2 regions of the Bacillus tuaregi genome follow, and region 1 is predicted to be linked to the other one. Evidence: riboswitches for the same ligand, from Rfam matches in the RefSeq annotation. Region 1 holds a riboswitch; the other holds the start of a gene.

Region 1 (8,885 bases):
TTTGTCGGATTACCTTGAGCCATTTGGGCAACAAAAGCAGATGCTTGCGCTTCATCCATGGCTTGTGATTCTATGAGTGCAGCCTTTAGCTGTACCATTTGTTCAGCCTGTGAGGTTGAGATTTGATCGGCCAGCTGCACAGAAAGGCTGGCTGTAATGCCATTGGTAAGCTGTGTTGAAAGCTCTGTGCTTAGCTGTGATTCCAGCTGGTCCATGCCGGCATCCACCTGCCCCAAGCTTCCGTTGATTTGACTCGTCACACCTGAGGCTATTTGCTTTGGCAGCTCTTCTTTCATTTGTTGAATCCCATCCTGCACCTGTGATGTCCCACTCACTAAGTCAGGTATATTTTCGTTGATTTTCTGCAGACCGGCTTTTACTTGGTCCGCACCAGCAGCAAGGTCGCTTGATCCAGATGCAGCCTTTTCCACTCCATTGGAAAATTCAAGGCTTTTCGCTGCTAAAACTTCAAGATTTTCCCGGAGGCTTTTAGTGCCATCCTTTAATTTTGTTGCACCCTCAGAAAGCTGGGTAGAGCCGTCACTGGCCTGTGTTAACCCTTTGGCCAAGTCCTCGACCTTCCCAAACATCGTTTCGGCATAGGTTGCCGTCACATTTTTCGAAATCTCTGCTTTAATTTCCTTGACGGCCGTTTCTCCGATTTGTGAAGAAAGGAAATTGGTGCTTTCATTAGGAACATAGATTAACTCTAGCTTTTGCGGTGCGGAATCTAATAGGGTTGTTGCATTCGCTGAAAAATTCTCTGGAATCTCAACTAATAAATAATAATCCCTGTTTTCCAGTCCCTTGTAGCCTTTTTCCTTCGATACGATATGGAAATCGAATTGATCGTTTTCCGAGAGCTTATCGGTCAGCTGTTTCCCGAGCTCTAAATGGACTCCATCAAGCTCAGCGCCCTTATCCTCGCTAACGATGGCGACTGGCAGGTCTTCCATCTGGTCATATGGATTCCAAAAGGCCCACAGAAACATGCCGGCATAAAGGACAGGCACAAAGGCGACGGCTATGATTGGAATGAGAATTTTACGATTGGTGAGAATATGCTTTAATTCAGCTAGAAAGGATGACTTTCTCACGATTTAAACCTCCTGTTAACAATTGACCGTTTTATTCAATTGGTCATTTTTGGCCAAATAAGCAGGGTACTCTACTTTTTGAAAAAAGAGGAGCACCCATGATGTCATGTGGTTATTTTTCTAGTCCAGTAAAGAAATATAATTTAAACAGATCGGCGATTTCTTCCTTTGTCAGTGGTTTATGATTCTGTTCCCAATCAAAGATTAATGAAACATAGAGCTTCAGCATGGCAAATGCCGTAATTTCGGGATTGCAGGGCTTGATTTCACCGCGGTCCATCGCGTCTTGAATGATGCCTATCATATAATGGATGATCGCCTGCTCCATCCGCTGTACCACATCCACCACCGCCTGTGTCCCGATTTCTCTTTCCTCCTGAAAGAGCTTAATCGTTAACTGATGGGACTTGCGAAATTCCAGCAGACCGAATAGGACCCGATTGGCATTTTCATAAAAGGTAAGGCTTCGATTCATGGCATCCTCTGCCACCGACTTCATATCGCGAATCAAGCTTGAGATAATTTCATCAAATAATTCCTCTTTATTTTTAAAAAAGGTATAAATCGTCCCTTTTCCCACATTAGCAAGCCTTGCCACCTGGTCCATCGTCGTAGCCTTGTACCCGAATAAAGAAAATGATTTTGTCGCAGCCTCAATGATTAATTTACGTCGATCCATCGCCACTAAGAAGTCACCCCAATCACAATTGACCAAATGAACCATTCAGTCACTTATTTAACGTTCAAAAGTGTACCACAAAAAATCCTTTGGGACAAGGAACCTGTCCCAAATCGTTCACAATCTTTTAACATGGGTCGTATGTATTGTTATGTCGATATAATATAATTTTGATAGAATAGTCTTATTTTTAACTTCATTCAGCAGATGAATGCAAATGGTACTTCGATTCAGTGGGGATTCAAACCCCGGCTGAATGAAGTTAAGCCTCCGGCGAGTCTTGCGATTTTTTAATGTTAATTTCGAGCGAGCTCGATAAAAATCCGGACGCAAATTCGACGGGCGAATTTGATTATAATGATTAAAGGAGTTGAAAATGATGATTAATAGGTTGAAAAACTTAAAAATTATCAATGTGGTTTGGATGCTTGCCGTTATTGCCATTGTATTTATGGGGGTTATTGGCTTTTTCAGTACTAACCGAATGGCGAGTATTAATGAGGATAATCGGCTGCTGTACAATGAAAATTTAATTCCGCTCACCCAAATCAGCAGCATGAGAGGTACTTTTTCTAATATAAGGATTAGTGTCAGAGATTATTCGCTCAAGAAGGATGCGAAGCTTCCGGATTCTATCCAAGCGGATTATCAAAAAATAACCGATTTGATCGATTCCTATAGCAGTTCTCGCTCTAATTATATTAACGGTAAACAAAGCGAAGAAGCCGTGCATGTCGAAAATGTAAAAAATCAATTAACCTTATATGTCACAAACTGGGAGGATGCCCAAAAGGAAATTGATGCAACGGGTACACTGTCGGACAGTCATTTTGATGAGCTTGATGCTATTGGAACCAATCTTTATGCGAGTCTGACAGCGTTAAAGGAAATAAACGAAAAGGAAGCCAAATCGGCAAATACCAACAGTCTAAACACTTATGAAAGCAGCTTTAAAACGATTTTATACATATATATATCCGTTACGATTATCTTTATCCTCCTCGTTGTAGTAACGGTCGTTTCAATCAAACGCTCTGCGAAGGAAATGGTTGCTCTGTTAAATAAAGTCGCAAATGGAGATTTCACCTTAACCATCGACCGAGGTCAGAGAAATGAATTTGGTCTCATGAAAAAGGCGCTGGCCAACACTGTCGAGGATATTAAGAATATGATCCTTACTGTGAAAGCTAAGACAAAGCATATTGAACAGCAAGCCGATAGTTTAGGGCTGGTTTTTGAAGAAATGTCCGCTGCGACACAAAATGTCTCTCAGTCTATTAATGAAGTGGCGCAGGGAACAAGCTCGCAATCCGAGAATCTAGCAGATATTACAGCGATTCTAGATGACTTCCGAATGGAAATGGACAGCATTGTTATTTCTATCAATGAAGTGGCTCACAGTGCAGGTGATGTCGATGGGATGGCAAAGGATAGCAGCGGAAAAATGACGGTTTTATCCGATTCAATCGTTGAGGTCAATTCAGCAGCTAAGGCCTTAAAGGATAAAATTTCTAACCTTGAATCGAGCGTTAATAAAATCAGTAATATCACCAATATCATTAACGGCATAGCGGATCAAACCAATTTATTGGCCCTCAATGCTTCGATTGAAGCGGCAAGAGCGGGTGAAGCGGGTAAAGGGTTCTCTGTTGTTGCCGAGGAGATTAGAAAACTCGCCGAGCAAAGTAAGCTCTCTTCCGAAAACATTAACAAGCTGGTCGTCGAAATATCCTCAGATACAAAGGATATGGTGAATACATCAGATGACATGATTAAAGAGGTGAATGATCAAATCGAGGTGGCGAATACCTCCGTTCTTTCTTTTAAAAATATTATAAACGCGATTAACAAAATCATTCCAAAAATGCAGAGCATCAATGGATCAATGGGTAAGCTTCAGACTAATCAAGGTGTGATTGTGGACAAGGTGCAAGGCGCTTCAGCCGTAGCTCAGGAGGTGGCTGCATCAGCCGAGGAAATTTCCTCCTCCTCCCAGCAAATGAATGCATCAGCCGAAGAAGTCTCTGCATCCGCCACACAACTAAGCCATATTAGCAAAGATGTCATTGTTGAAATAGATAAATTCACCTTATAAGTGGGATGAGGGGAGGCCCCTCGTCCCAAAAGAAAACAGTTAAAGAGTATAGGAACTAAACCCTATCTCATAGATTAATGAGATAGGGTTGTTTTTATTTAATAATTAATAGGAAGTGAACTATTCCTGTGATCCCTTCTTAGATTATTAGCTCTAGGGAACGGTGAAGGTTTAGAGGAACTAGGGAACATTTGGTGGGACAACGGACCTGTCCCAATAGGGAGAGAAAAAGCGAATGAATGAACGTGTGTTATATCTGGATTGGCTGCGAGTGATGGCGATTACAATGGTGGTTACGATACATATTTCTGGTGGCATCGTCCAAGTTAATTATTTTGATGTGCCAACGAACTGGCTAGCAGCGAACTTCTATGAATCGATATCAAGGAGTGCGGTTTCCTTGTTTGTCATGATGAGCGGGGCCGTTTTACTTGGTAATAACCGGGAGTTTCAATACAAACCATTTTTTACAAAAAGAATGAGTAAATTATTCATTCCCTTACTCGGCTGGAGCATGATTTATTATGGCTACCAAGTGTTTGCGGATTGGTATCCATCTTTCTCACTGAAAGAATTTATCGTCCTTTTTCTCACAAACGGAGTGAGTGGTCACTTTTGGTTCATGTACATGATGATTGGCCTCTATTTAACGGTACCAATCATAAATATCTTTATTCGACATGCCCAAAAACGGGACATTGAATATTTTTTACTTCTTTGGATTTATGCGTCTGTGATTGTAAAAGCGATGAAGTTTATTTGGGGCTATAGTTTTTCCATCGAGTTATTCATGGTAACGAATTATATTGGCTACTTTGTGTTAGGGTATTATCTTCATAGTTTTCCATTAAAAAGCCTATGGGAGAAAACGGCGATCGTGTTCGGCGGTATCGGAATCTTTATCACCTTTGTCCTGACGTATTATGACACCATAGCAGCGGGCGGAATCCTGCAGGAATTTTGGTATGAAAACCATGCGCCAAATGTTCTTTTATCGTCGATCGGGATTTTTCTCTTATGTAAAAATCTTTTGGCTAAAAGAAAATTAGGATTTATCTTCAATCAAATAAGCGGCTTAAGCTATGGAATCTATCTCGTTCATATTTTACTCATGACCATTCTTTCGAGTAAAACAATCGTCGTCATAAATGAACTTTTCTATCCAGCTCTCGCTATCCCGTTAAATGTGATTCTCTTTGTCACACTCAGCTGCGGCCTGACCTTTCTACTGAATAAAATTCCACTCTTAAGAAAGCTAGTTTCCTAGTGGGACGAGGGTACAGGTCCCTTGTCCCGATAGAGCACTCGTGAGTTCAATAAGATATTTCTCTTTTAAAATAAAAAACTGTTCCATTAACACCTGACAATTCCCAGCCTTCCTTGCCAAGAGAATTTAACTTCTCAGTCATTGCGGTATTGAAATCAATACCGTTCTTTAATTGAATCTGAATGTTTTCCACTCTGTATTCAAATTTATTCACTTAAAAGCCTCCTTATTGATTAATAGAATCTTATCTTGTAATACGAACCATAATAACAATGGTTTCGTTTTCAGAGGGACGAGGGACTGTCCCTGTCCCCAAACTGGAAAATCTTTATATCTATTCATTTGGTGGTTCCCGAAGTAATATTAGTTTCAGAGAGTGATGAACGACACAATACGACAAAGTATTGAGTGTTAAAACACATTCTCATTCTGCAATAAAGGCAAACCAGTTGAAAAGCTGGGACGCAAAGCTACAGGCCTACTGTTATTAGGGTAACTAGGGTGGCTGGGCTGCTGAAGAATGGAGAATGATACTCGTTATAGGGGTTGAAATTCAAAATTCTTCCGATTCAAATCAAATTTGTATTGGAGGGTTTTTTTATGGGGAAAAAGAAGAGCGTTTCTATTAATCAATTAGACAATGGAAACAAAAAGAATAAATTATTTTCTAAAAAGGTAGTAGCTTCGGTTATGGCGTTCGGTCTTGTTGCAACAGCGTTCAGCACAACCTCGTTTGCGGATGAGACAGAAACACCAGAATTAACTTCAACTGCGGTAACAGGTGGTACTCTTTCTGGAGGTAAAGTGACTTTTGCACCTCTTTCAGTAACATTAGATGGTACTCAAAAGTTTGATGAAGCAGATTGGGGAATTGGTTCCATTACAGACGCTACAGGTAATGGGAATGGGTGGACCTTGTCATTAGATTTATCTCAATTCCAAGAGTATAGCTTAGAAAATGGGGCTTACGTGGACAAGGGTAAAAAACTAACGGCAGGATCACTTACAGTACTGACAGCCCCAGAGGCTTCTTTCATTGATAATACATCATCACCGCTTGAAACCATTAAAACTGTAGATGAAGAACAAGAACTAGATGGTGGCGACCCAGTAATTCTTTTATCTGCAGGAGAAGGTGGCGGCATGGGTTCATACGAATTCTCTCCTTTACGTGTTAAATTAACCGTTCCTGCTAGCGCTTATGCAAAAACTTACAAAGCAACGGCAACAGTTACTTTAAGTGAAGCTCCATAAAAAACGGTTAAATTACTGAAAGTCCTCCAATACTAAGGGGGACTTTTTTTTAGGAGTGGTTATATGAAATGCCGGAAGCCCCTTTGGATATTCCTCCTCATCATCTTATCTTTCCCAACGTCAATCGTTTTTGCAGAAGAGAACGACTTTGAATTTCGAGTCGAGCCCATTTTTCCTCAGACGCAGGTTGAAAAGAAAGGGTATTACCACTTCACAGGAAATCCAAATGAGACCGTTCCCTTACAAGCAAGGGTCACCAATGATAGTAAGAACGAATTGACGGTTCAAATCCAAGGTTTGAATGCCTTTAGTGGAAATCAAGGCATTCTCTATCAAGAAGAGCCTATTTTAGAAGGAAGCGCTATTATTGATGAAACCTATCAATTCCAGAAGGCAGCCACGATTCCTTCTGAAATTACGCTTGCTCCGTCGGAATCAAAGGTTGTCGATTTTTCTATCAAAATTCCTGATATCCAAGGTACCCTTCTCGGGAGCATGGAGTTTCGAGTTTTTCAAGGAACAGAAGAATTGTCACAGAAAGCGAAAAATTCCCAGCTATTGATTGACCAATATAGAGCCTATAACATTGGTGTACAAGTGGACGTAACAGATTATTCCGAAACACCGGCTCTAACCCTGAAGGAACCGCAATATTCTCCCGAGCGAATGGCGATTATGGTCCCTTTAGACAACGCAAATCCTGTCATCGTCCCGAATATTACGGGGAGCTATCAGGTAACAAAGAGTAAGGATGAATCGTTTTCGCTTGTAGGTGATATTTCAGCCTTCAAAATGGCTCCGATGACAGCCTTTCACTATCCGATCAGATGGTCTGGAGAAACGTTGGAGCCTGGTGAATATCATGTCACATTAACGCTTGATGTGAATGGAAACACTCAAACCTATGAAAAATCTCTTAGCATTAAAAATAAGGAAATACAAGAAACGCAACAAAAAATGGAGGAACGCGGCGAAATAGAGGTTGCACCCAAGACATTCCCATGGACTATGGTCATTATCGGTATCCTTGTGGTGGTGATTATCATTTTAATCTTGATGATGAGAAGACCTAAAAAACAAAGCCAAAGAAAGGACCGTAAATACCCCGGCCAACATCCAAATGGAGAATAACTGGGACGAGGGGGTTCCTCGTCCCAAAAGAAAATAATAATAGAGGATACAAAGGAAGCCTTATCACATGGATTAGAGTGATAGGGCTTTTTTGAATCAGTAAATCGGGTGCATGAACTCCACGCTACACTTCGATTCCTGCAATCCCAAAGCCTCCGGGGCCTGCATGAGTAGAAATCATGGCACCGGCTTGGATCCATTTTACATTTTGAAAGCCAGCTTCTTTTGCCATTTTATCCATCTGCTGCTTGATGTTTTCATCAAGTCCAATTGAGTAGATTAAATAAATTTGTTCTTTATCGATGTTATATTGATTTATATAATCATGCATGAGTTTTTCTGCAACAACGCTCATTTTTCCACGATACTTCTTAGTTGAAACAAGCTTTCCTTCTATTAATTCAATGCAAGGCTTTATTTTTAATAAAGACGCTCCGAGATAGGCTGCATTACTTACTCGTCCACCCGCTCTTAAAAAGTCTAAGCTGCCTGGAACGAAGGCTAGTTTTGATTTAGGGACCATTGATTCTATTTTTTCAATGAAGTGAACAGGTTCAATCTCGGGTTCCGCTTCTAACAAGCGAGCCGCATACACAACGACCGCTCTAATCCACCTGTCACGTTCAGGGCATCGATGAGGTAAAGGTCCTCGAAATCCTCCGCCGCGAGAACAGCATTTTGAAAGGAAGAAGATGCCCTTGACGTATAGCCAATATGAATGATCACGCAATCAGGAAAGTCAGCTTTTATTTTCGAAAAAAATTCCTGATACTCATGGACATTTGTAGCGGTTGTTGACGGTATTTTTTTGGTACGCTCATAATAATCATAGATATCCTTTACAGGCAGAAAACCATCCAAATAATCCTGGCCATCCATAATTACGTGCATCGGGACTACTTGAACACCATATTTCTCAGCTAAATCTCCTGGTAAATCCGCTCCACTCTCCGTAGATAAAATAATTCTTTTCATTAAATGTCCCCTTTCCATAACAAAGCCAAACCAATATTGCTCTAGGCTTATTATGATGACTAACCTATTCTAACTATACAGATAAGCTACCTTAAGAACTACTGCTTCCTGAAATGGGACGAGTGACCCCTGTCCCAGATCAGCCAACTATATTGTAATAATATGATACTGAGGATGCCGATGGCGAAGAGGGGGTAGGCATTTAGGCTTTGGCTTGATAGCAGTGCAATCCCTGCTGCCTGATAAATCGTTAAATATAGTAAAACCCTTTTTGCCAACCGTTTTGACGATTTTTTTATAAAAAGAAACAAACAGATGAGTATCCCAATGATTAGAAGAATGAGATACCATTTCAGCTTTTCAGGAGTGAATATCGTTTCGGCATAG
Region 2 (8,885 bases), on a different contig from region 1:
GTATGGGTATCAGCTTGAAAAAATTCATCCATTGTGACATAGCTTTTTTTCTTCCTAAATCGGTCAATGAATGTGTAATACGCTACTTTAAAAAGCCAGGGCTTTATCTCGGTAATTTCACTAGCAAGCAAGACGATGTGTGCCTTTGTAAAAGTATCCTGTACCAAATCCTCCGTTTCAAAATGATTACGGGTTAAGGAAAAAAGGTAGCGGTATAAGTCATTGAAATAAAGCGTATAGATTTGTTCAAGGTCCATTACTTCCCACCTTTCATTCTATCCACGTATCAATGGCATAAAAAGTTGCAGGAAAACGAAAATTTATTGCAACTTCTGTAGTAAGGTTTGATTGAAGCACGAAAAAGCGCAAACTACTATACATCGTACAACAAGAAGCTTAATTGAAGCATGAAAATAAGCATCCTGGTAAATATCCTACAACAATGTCCGAAAGATTGAACCGGCAAATATCGTAAATCCCGCTTAACCATAACCGTTAAGCCGGATTTAATCTAGGGTCGATTAACTGGAATATGCTATAGTAAAGTTACACAACGAGCCCCTAACGAGAATTCCCAGGTTAACTTCAATAGAGCATGCTTAAGCTTGGATTGGAATACAATGATCGTAAAGGCTTTATACATGCCAAATAGGCGATTCGCTATTTCGAAAAGGGCGATACTAGTGAGGCAGCTATTTTTCCGTAGAGGGAAAACAAATCCTTTTACGCAAAAAAAGAATCTTGAAACCTTACTTCAACAGAAACGTATATGTAAATAAATGGATGTCTATAAGGAGGATGCTGATGGGTCCTGCAATGGTTGCCTTCATTATAGTTGTGGCAGTTCTTGCTGACTACTTTTGGTTGGATAAGGATCGAAAAAGATGGGGCTGGATGAATAATTGGCCCAAGCTTAATAAGAGACTGTTCCTTTCCGGCTTAACTTCATTCAGCAAATGTTTTTGTAGTGAAAGCTTGCGACAGGTACAGAAGTCCTCCACTTCTACAAGTATGGGTTCAAACCCCGGCTGAATGAAGTTAAGCCTCCGGCGGATGTCACGGATTTTTTAAAGGTTGTTTATCGAGCGAGCTCGATAAAAATCCGGACGCAAATTCGACGGGCGAATTTGATTTTTGGTATCAGTATTGATTTATCTTGGCTTGAGCGCGATCTAACCTTTTTTCGAGGAAAAATCAGCAAATAGGAGGAGATGATTCCTTGGTCAACCTATTAGAAAACATATTCCAAGTGACCGCCATCCTACTACTCTTGTGCTCCATCTATTATTATCGGCACTTTAAAAAAATGAAACGCGAACGAAAGCTCACCAAATCTGAACGTACGATTTACATCATCACGCAAGTGGCCATTTTCCTTTGTGCAGGAAGTTATTTGCTATTGTTTTTGAATGGGAATATTTAGAGGGACAAGGGACCTGTCAATTGTCCCCATACGAAAGGAATGGAAAAAATGACAAACATACCAATGTGTCAAAGCTGTGGCTTACCTTTTAATGAAGAACACGCTCATTTTATTGCAAAAGAGCCCGATGGAAGGAAAAGCATTTACTGTACAAATTGCTATAAGGACGGAAAATTCCTTCACCCTAATCTTTCTCTGGAAGAGATGATTGAAATGCTTGTACCGATTCTAGGAGAAGCAATGGGCGAAGAAAAGGCAAGGAAAGAAATGACCGCTTTATTACCTACACTACAACGCTGGAAAAAAGAATAATTCATCTTAGGCAGAATTCCAAAGAACTTATTTTTTCAGAAAAGTAAATGTCTATGATCCGTGACGTTCCTACAACAGGTAGGGACGTTTGTCATTTTGAACTCTGGTCCGTGCTGTTCAATCTAATTCGTCTCACTCTCCTAACAGTGAATGTTGGGTTATCCATCCTGTCCCGCCTTTTGAATGAATACCTTTTTTACCCAAAGACCGATTTACTTGGAGAAATGTTATTTGAGAAGATAGTATTGCAAGATAGGAGGGAGTATCATTTTCATTTTATTGGGAGTCATCATTTCTTTCATTACTATTTTAGTATTTTTGATTTTAGCGGCTAACCTTATCCTTTTTTTTATGAAAAAGAATACTTTTCCCAAAAAATGGCTGATTGCAGCTTTGTCGGGGGTTGTTCTAGTATCTTCCATCTATTTGTATGTGATGTACTTTTTTACCTTTAATAAAATTAATCGGGATTTCACCCAAAAGGGACCTGGACCTGTTACCTCGCCTACTGAAGAATATACAGCAAATGCTTATTATGAACTATATGGTGGGGCAGCAGGCGGCGTGAATGTATGGGTTGAAATCACAAGCAATTATAAGAAGAATAAAGTACAAACTGTATACTATAGTGATGCCAAAAGTGATTTTTCTATGGAATGGCTCGATGAGGACACATTGTCCATTCAAAACGACGAACCGGATGACCCCCATTCGAATAGAAGCATCCAATTAGAAATCGGTAAAGAGATCTATCACGAAAATGGTTTGGCTTGCAAAAGTCTATTGCTGAAAAATACATATGAGACTTGCTATCAAAACGAATAATCCGATTCAACCAACCTTCGAATCTATCCTGCTGTCACTTACATAGGTTGTCCTCTAACGAGACAACCTTGATAAGTGGTTAATGATTGAATTCAATCGTTTCATTAATATCTATTGATTGAGCATTTTGCCCTGTCATACGTTTATAGTAAAAGGCGATATTCTTGATAAGATTTCCTGATTCCCAATATTCGGCTGCTTCCACATGTACCTTTATCAAGATAATATTAGGATCATCATAAGAGGTTTGCATCACTTTCTCGTAAACCTTGCTCCACAATTCTTTTTTCTTGTTTAAATCTTCAACGATTTCCGCTTTTCCACGGACGGAAACATAGGATTTACCTACATAGGCAACATTCACCTCTTGATTATGTAAGATTTCCTCATATTTATTCGTCGCTTTTTTAGTAAAAAACCATAAGTCTCCATCAAACTCTACTTCCTGTGTTTTCATGGGACGAGAAACAAGCCCATCTTCAGTAGCCGTCGTGAACATGGCCGTCTCTACATCTTGAATCAACTCTCTTAATGTTTCAATATCCTCTTGTTTCATCCTATTAGCCATATCAATCACCTCTTTATGGTTTTATCCTCCCCTGTCTATGAGCTTTTATTCTGGGACAACGGACCTGTCCCCATGGCCAGACTCGCCTCTAAATACATAGAAATTTTTTATGTATTTTTCGACATGTATAGACAAATTTAGATAAATAATTATTATAGTTATATAGGCAAATTTTAAGAAAGTAAAAGACGCAAAGCCACGGACCTAAAACAAAGCTTTTTTGTCATGGTAGCCGGGTTGCCAGGCTCAAACCTGAAATTATTTTTTTACCTATCCTATTTGCCTAAATCTATAGTGAAAAGGTATTAAATTATGAAAAGAATTCTGATTGCTGACGATTCTCGCTTTATGAGAACGTGGCTAAAAAACTACTTAGTGAGTTCAAGCATTTTGATTTTGTAGAAGCAGACAACGGATATAAGGCTGTTGAAATGTATAAATTGAATGCACCAGATATTGTATTCATGGACATTGTCATGCCAAAACAAAATGGAATCAACACCCTTAAAGAAATTATGAAACTCGATGCAAACGCAAAGGTGATTATGTGTTCTTCATTAGGTCAAAAACACTTAATCATCGATTCCTTAAAAATAGGTGCCAAAGATTTCGTCGTGAAACCTCATTTTCAGAATTTGGAATTTGTGGTAAACAATCATATTTAGAACAGAGGTTAACGGGGACAGGTTTGTCCCTGTTTTTTTTATAAAAATAGCCCTATCTCTCTGATCTATGAGATAGGGCTTACTTCGTATAATCTTCAATTATTTCCCTTTTGGATAACGGACCTGTCCCTGTGTCCCAACTATTCCTCTAGCTCAATCGTCACCTCTAGCTCCTCCAGAAACTCCGGCGGACTCATCGCCACTGTGACAATATACAGCTCCTCGAAAGAAGGTACTTCCGCAAAGGAAACCTGGTATTGATTAACCGTCCCGTCAACACGCACCGCTGGCTGATCGAAGTGATAGCGGGTACCAGCTGAATCCTCGAGCCAAATAGCGGTTGACTGGCTGTATAAATCCTCACCCTCAACCTGATAGGTAATCGTCGTAACGCCATCCTCCTCCGTTACTTCCAAAATGGTCAAGTGACCGATTTCCCCTTGCGAAAGGGTCATTTTCTCACCCTGCCATTGACGCCTCTCGAGCTCAGGTGCGGCCTCATTCATATCGATCAAATAAGGCTTGATGGTCAATGATTTCGGCTGCTCCTCCAATGGCTCATAATATTGCTTAAAGCTTTGCAGCACCTTCCCATCGACAGGTCCGCCGCCGCCACCCCCGCCGCTGAATGGCTGCAGCACTCGACCCTTGTCATCGATGACCTGATAATCTAGCATCATATATTTATTCGAATGGAACGCCTTCTCATCGATTAATAAGCGAAGCGCGATTTCAGTTGAAGTCGGGAAGAAGGTGATTTGATCATATAAAATCGTTAAATCCTTCTGCTGCTCGACCTTTTGCACCAGGTAGGACTCGTGATTTCCTTTTCGTTCAACAGGCAGCTCGACAGACCAGGCTTTCCCTTCGCGCGGGCGAATCCCAAGAACAAACGAATCGGGGATGTCATCGCGAACACTGACGCTGATTGTCCCGGCATACATGCCCTTTTCAATCTCCGATTCCCTTCCGCCCATACCATAGCCGCCAATCGGCTTGCCATCAATGAAGAGCTCAAGATTGTTCATAAAATGATCGTTTTGAGCCTTCTCAGGGGCCTGCATCAGGTAGCCAATATGGATTTCACCACCGTCATACAGCGTTTCCGTAAAGGTAATCAGCTGCCCGTCGATCTCCACCTGTTCCCCCATCACGGTCGTTAAGCCTTTTTCTTTGCCTTTTTTCATCCCAATATCGCCCACAAATTCAATCGCGGAGCCAATGACAGGGATGTCCTTCAGGGAGTTGGCAAAGGTAGGCGAGAAGAACGATAGGCCGAATGTCAATATAAGTGCCGCAGCGGCAGCGGTTAGTCCGTAAAAAAACCTCCGCTTCGGCTTTTTCCCTGGTAGCCTCTTCAGCGTTTCCTCGACACGTGTATCAATCATGCTTGGCAATGAGCGGTTGACGTCATTCTTTAGTTGCTTTTCCCAGTTTTCCATGTCTGAACCTCCTTATCCTTGGCCAATATTTTTTGCATTTTCTCGCGGGCCCGCCGTAATCTTGTCTTCACAGTATTTTCAGGTATGTCTAAAATAAGAGCTAAATCATGAATCGATAAATCCTCTATATAATAGAGCATCAGCAGCTGCTTCTCCGCAGCCGGAAGCATGTCGAGTAATTGCTCAACCTCAATTTTTTCATAGCCACTTTCGTTTGATGACGGTTCCGCCAGCTCGTCGATGGAAAGGAGATTCCTGTGCTTTCGAATCAGCTGGTGGCATTCATTAAGAAGAATCCGGACCAGCCAGGTCTTAAAATAGCGCGGCTCCCTCAGCGTATGAATGCTTTGAAAGGCCTTCAGAATGGCCTCCTGCATCGCATCCGCACAATCCTCATCACGAGAAAGCACCGTCCGAGCAACCCGGTACATCATCCATTTATACTCAAGAATCAGACGCTCAAACGAGGACCGATTTCCCTTAATCGCCTTCTTCACTTCCCTAGTCTCATTCACTATACGCGCTCCTTTCATGCCCTTCTATCTATTAGATACATCAAACCGGTGGAAGGTTTCAATTTTTTTGGACGGGGGACAGGTCCCATTGACAGACATCGATCTTCTATGAGAAAATAAAACTGATTGAACGACCAATTTTTTAATTGAGTAATCAACCAAACTATTTAAGGCGGAGATTCGGATGGAAAATAAACAATCTTTTATTGCGGAAGCACGTAGAGAGCAGATTATTCAGGCCTGCATTGATACGCTTGATGAGCTCGGCTATACCGATGTCAGTTTAACCAAGGTTGCAAAAAGGGCAAAGGTGAGTACAGGGTTAATTTCCTATCATTTTTCCGGAAAAATGGATTTAATCAATCAAACCTTGCTCTATTTACTCAACAAAAAACTGGCCTTCATTAGTGGCAAGGTTGTGCAAGCGGAAACGCCCATGTCACAGCTAGAAGCCTATATTGAAGCTAGTTTGGCTTACCAAGTAGCAAACTATAAGAATAATATCGCATTAATAGAAATTATTTTTAACGCGAAAAATGAAGAAGGGGTTCCTTTCTATAAAGTGGATGATGACGAGGAGAATGATCCATTGGCGGCCATGCTCAAAGAGATTTTAGTAGAGGGACAACAGCGACAAGAATTTTCGAATGAATATGATGCTGATATGCTTTGCGTCCTGATTCAAGGGGCAATCGAGGAGAGCATGCTGAAGCATAAGAATTCCTTTAGCTTTGAGAAATATAAGGAAGATTTAACGCGAATTATAACAAAAATCGTCAAGTAGCTGGAGGTACAAGCTCGATGAAACATACATCTACAATTGGTTTGAGTTTTATGGAAAAATTAGTTGCCCTATTATTTCCGATTGTTTTAGGAACGATAGGCTGGTTTCTTCCGAAGTTGTTGGATTTGGTAAAAAAAATCCCGTTCGTTTCCGATGCAAAGGTCATTCAGCTTTTAGAATCCTTTAACCCTTTTTGGGTGTCGATTATTTTAATGATCGCAGGTGTCGTGATCGGTGTTTTATTATCACTCACCGTCTACAGTGAAGCGCTAAAAATGAGCATCAGTGACCAAGAAATCCTGATCAATAAAGATGATAAAGAAAAAAGGATTGGAAAGTCGGAGGTAAAAGCAATCTTTATGGAAGGCCAAACCATCGTCATGACGGGCCATAAAGGGCAAGAGCTTTTGAGTGAAAGGACCGACATCAAGCAGGAAAGCATACGAGAAATGCTCCAATATCATCAATACCCCTGGTGTGAACAGGACCCATATGCAGATGAGTTCAAGCTTTGGACTTTAGAGAATCATACAGTGGGAGAGAAAGCCCATGCCATTTTATATGAACGCCGGAACGCAATCAGGGATGGCGATAAGAAAAAAGCCAAAAATTTCAAACTAGATTTGAATGAGCTAGGAATCGTTGTGAAAGACGAGGGGGAGAATCAGTATGTGCGAAGGATTCAGGGGTAATGGGATAAGGGACTTGTTTATCTGTCCCTAAAACGATTGATATTGGATACGTAGAAGAGCATAATCAGGGTTTGTGGTAAGCAGGGAGGGACAGGTTCATTGTCCCTCCAAGACTAGGTGGGATAATGAACCTGTCCCTCTGTCCCAGCGCAATTCGGGGTATTTTTTTAGTTTGCCTTGGAAGAGTAGCTGAAACTCCTGGCATTCTCTAAAGTCATTTGGCTTGATCAGGCTGCATGGTTTTCTATTAATGGATATTCCGCCGGCATTTAATATCGTTGCAACAAATTCAGAACAAAAGAATGCTTTTCTTGTACGGAGTTTTTTATTGATTAATACCCCGAATAATCCGATGAAATTATATTTGTACTTTTTTTGGTGCTGCTCGATTTGCTCTACTAACTGTCGCATCTGCTGATATTCACACTCCGAAACCGAGCAGCTGTAGATGGCACAAGCAGCATTTTTGAATAGCTTGCCATGCATATCTTCTTTTACAAAGCCCCCGATAAAGGGATTATTCGGCCTTTTCCTCCCGAAGCTATAGGTTGTGTCTAACTCTTTTGTAAAAGAAATGGATGCATGGTTTAGCGGCTGTCTTGTAAAAAGTCTGATCAATTTTGTAAAAAGCGTCCCTGTATCGGTAAGCACAATAAATACTTCCAGTTCGGACCCCTCCCATCTTTGAAAAATCATCTCATCCTGCAATCAAATTCTCCCCGCAAGAATTATTGAACTCACGAATCGATTTTTCTTTTATGCACAAAATAATACATACTTAACGGCCACCAAATCACAGCAAAGATGGGATAGACAGCCCAAATCGTATCGGGTGTAGAGATAATATTTAATAGAATAAAAAATAGACTAATAAACAAGCTTGCCTGCAGCGAGAAGTTGAAATATGTTTTTCTTTTCACATGATAAATGACAAGCGGCCACCATAAAACGACGAAGGCAGGGAAAATAACCCATGGATAGCCAGGTGCCAAAAATAGATTTAGGATTAAGTAATATAAAATAATGCCCGTCGAGCCAAGTAATGCGATAAGCAGCGTCCCGGCGTATTTCCCTACCGATACAAGAATCGGCCACAGGATGATGGGGGCGATGGTATATAAAACCCACGGATATTCCGGTGTATTTAGGACGTTCATTATGATCAGAAATAGGAGCGTCAACAAGCTGCATAGAAAAGAAAGGAGGAGATATTTCTTTTTATAGATACAGTAAATCCCAACCGCAGAGATTAATAGTGAAAAGGCAGGATACAAAGCCCAAAGATGCTCCGTGCTTGTTAAGAAATTGACAACGATTAGAAATAAAATCGTCATAACCGTTCCCGATAATAGAAATTCAACATGATATTTTTTCACTGAACTCACCCCTGTTTTCTTTTTACCCATTTGAAGTACATCGTTAGCGGCCACCATAACACAGCAAATGTGGGATAAACAAACCAAATCACATCAGGCGAATAGTAAAAATTAATAAAAATAAAGAGGGAAACAATCAAGATGCTGCCCCAGATGGAATACTGCAGGTTATACTTGGTGAAATCCCGCTTGCTTGACTGGATGACCTCCACGTCCAACTCTTTTTTCAAATCTTCTATATCTCCAAAATCAACGATGGCTTTATTAATCGCATCTTCTTCTT

What was found. Region 1 has a riboswitch for cyclic di-GMP ahead of BQ5321_RS01010 (WxL domain-containing protein). Riboswitches for the same ligand answer to the same signal wherever they lie in the genome.
Region 2: it holds a riboswitch for cyclic di-GMP, as region 1 does, so the genes downstream of both, BQ5321_RS04205 (response regulator) here and BQ5321_RS01010 (WxL domain-containing protein) in region 1, are expected to answer to the same signal.

The regions. Positions count from the first base shown of each region.
Region 1 is NZ_LT629730.1:53,722-62,606, forward strand. Features, by position in the region: gene BQ5321_RS00990 (YhgE/Pip domain-containing protein) at 1-1,097, opposite strand, end outside; gene BQ5321_RS00995 (TetR/AcrR family transcriptional regulator) at 1,210-1,782, opposite strand; partial or broken gene BQ5321_RS25005 (MCP four helix bundle domain-containing protein) at 2,156-2,704, shown strand; gene BQ5321_RS25010 (methyl-accepting chemotaxis protein) at 3,221-3,871, shown strand; gene BQ5321_RS01005 (acyltransferase) at 4,107-5,138, shown strand; gene BQ5321_RS23915 (DUF4177 domain-containing protein) at 5,185-5,352, opposite strand; cyclic di-GMP riboswitch class I at 5,568-5,656, shown strand; gene BQ5321_RS01010 (WxL domain-containing protein) at 5,739-6,392, shown strand; gene BQ5321_RS01015 (WxL protein host-binding domain-containing protein) at 6,456-7,523, shown strand; partial or broken gene BQ5321_RS01020 (DegV family protein) at 7,648-8,498, opposite strand; gene BQ5321_RS01025 (hypothetical protein) at 8,597-8,885, opposite strand, start outside.
Region 2 is NZ_LT629731.1:364,498-373,382, forward strand. Features, by position in the region: gene BQ5321_RS04180 (sigma-70 family RNA polymerase sigma factor) at 1-257, opposite strand, end outside; gene BQ5321_RS04185 (hypothetical protein) at 805-1,032, shown strand; gene BQ5321_RS04190 (zinc ribbon domain-containing protein) at 1,472-1,735, shown strand; gene BQ5321_RS04195 (DUF5412 family protein) at 2,129-2,560, shown strand; gene BQ5321_RS04200 (pyridoxamine 5'-phosphate oxidase family protein) at 2,640-3,128, opposite strand; cyclic di-GMP riboswitch class I at 3,284-3,373, shown strand; gene BQ5321_RS04205 (response regulator) at 3,485-3,793, shown strand; gene BQ5321_RS04210 (DUF4179 domain-containing protein) at 3,934-5,235, opposite strand; gene BQ5321_RS04215 (sigma-70 family RNA polymerase sigma factor) at 5,211-5,750, opposite strand; gene BQ5321_RS04220 (TetR/AcrR family transcriptional regulator) at 5,935-6,534, shown strand; gene BQ5321_RS04225 (YqeB family protein) at 6,552-7,226, shown strand; gene BQ5321_RS04230 (hypothetical protein) at 7,323-7,934, opposite strand; gene BQ5321_RS04235 (hypothetical protein) at 7,964-8,602, opposite strand; gene BQ5321_RS04240 (permease prefix domain 1-containing protein) at 8,608-8,885, opposite strand, start outside.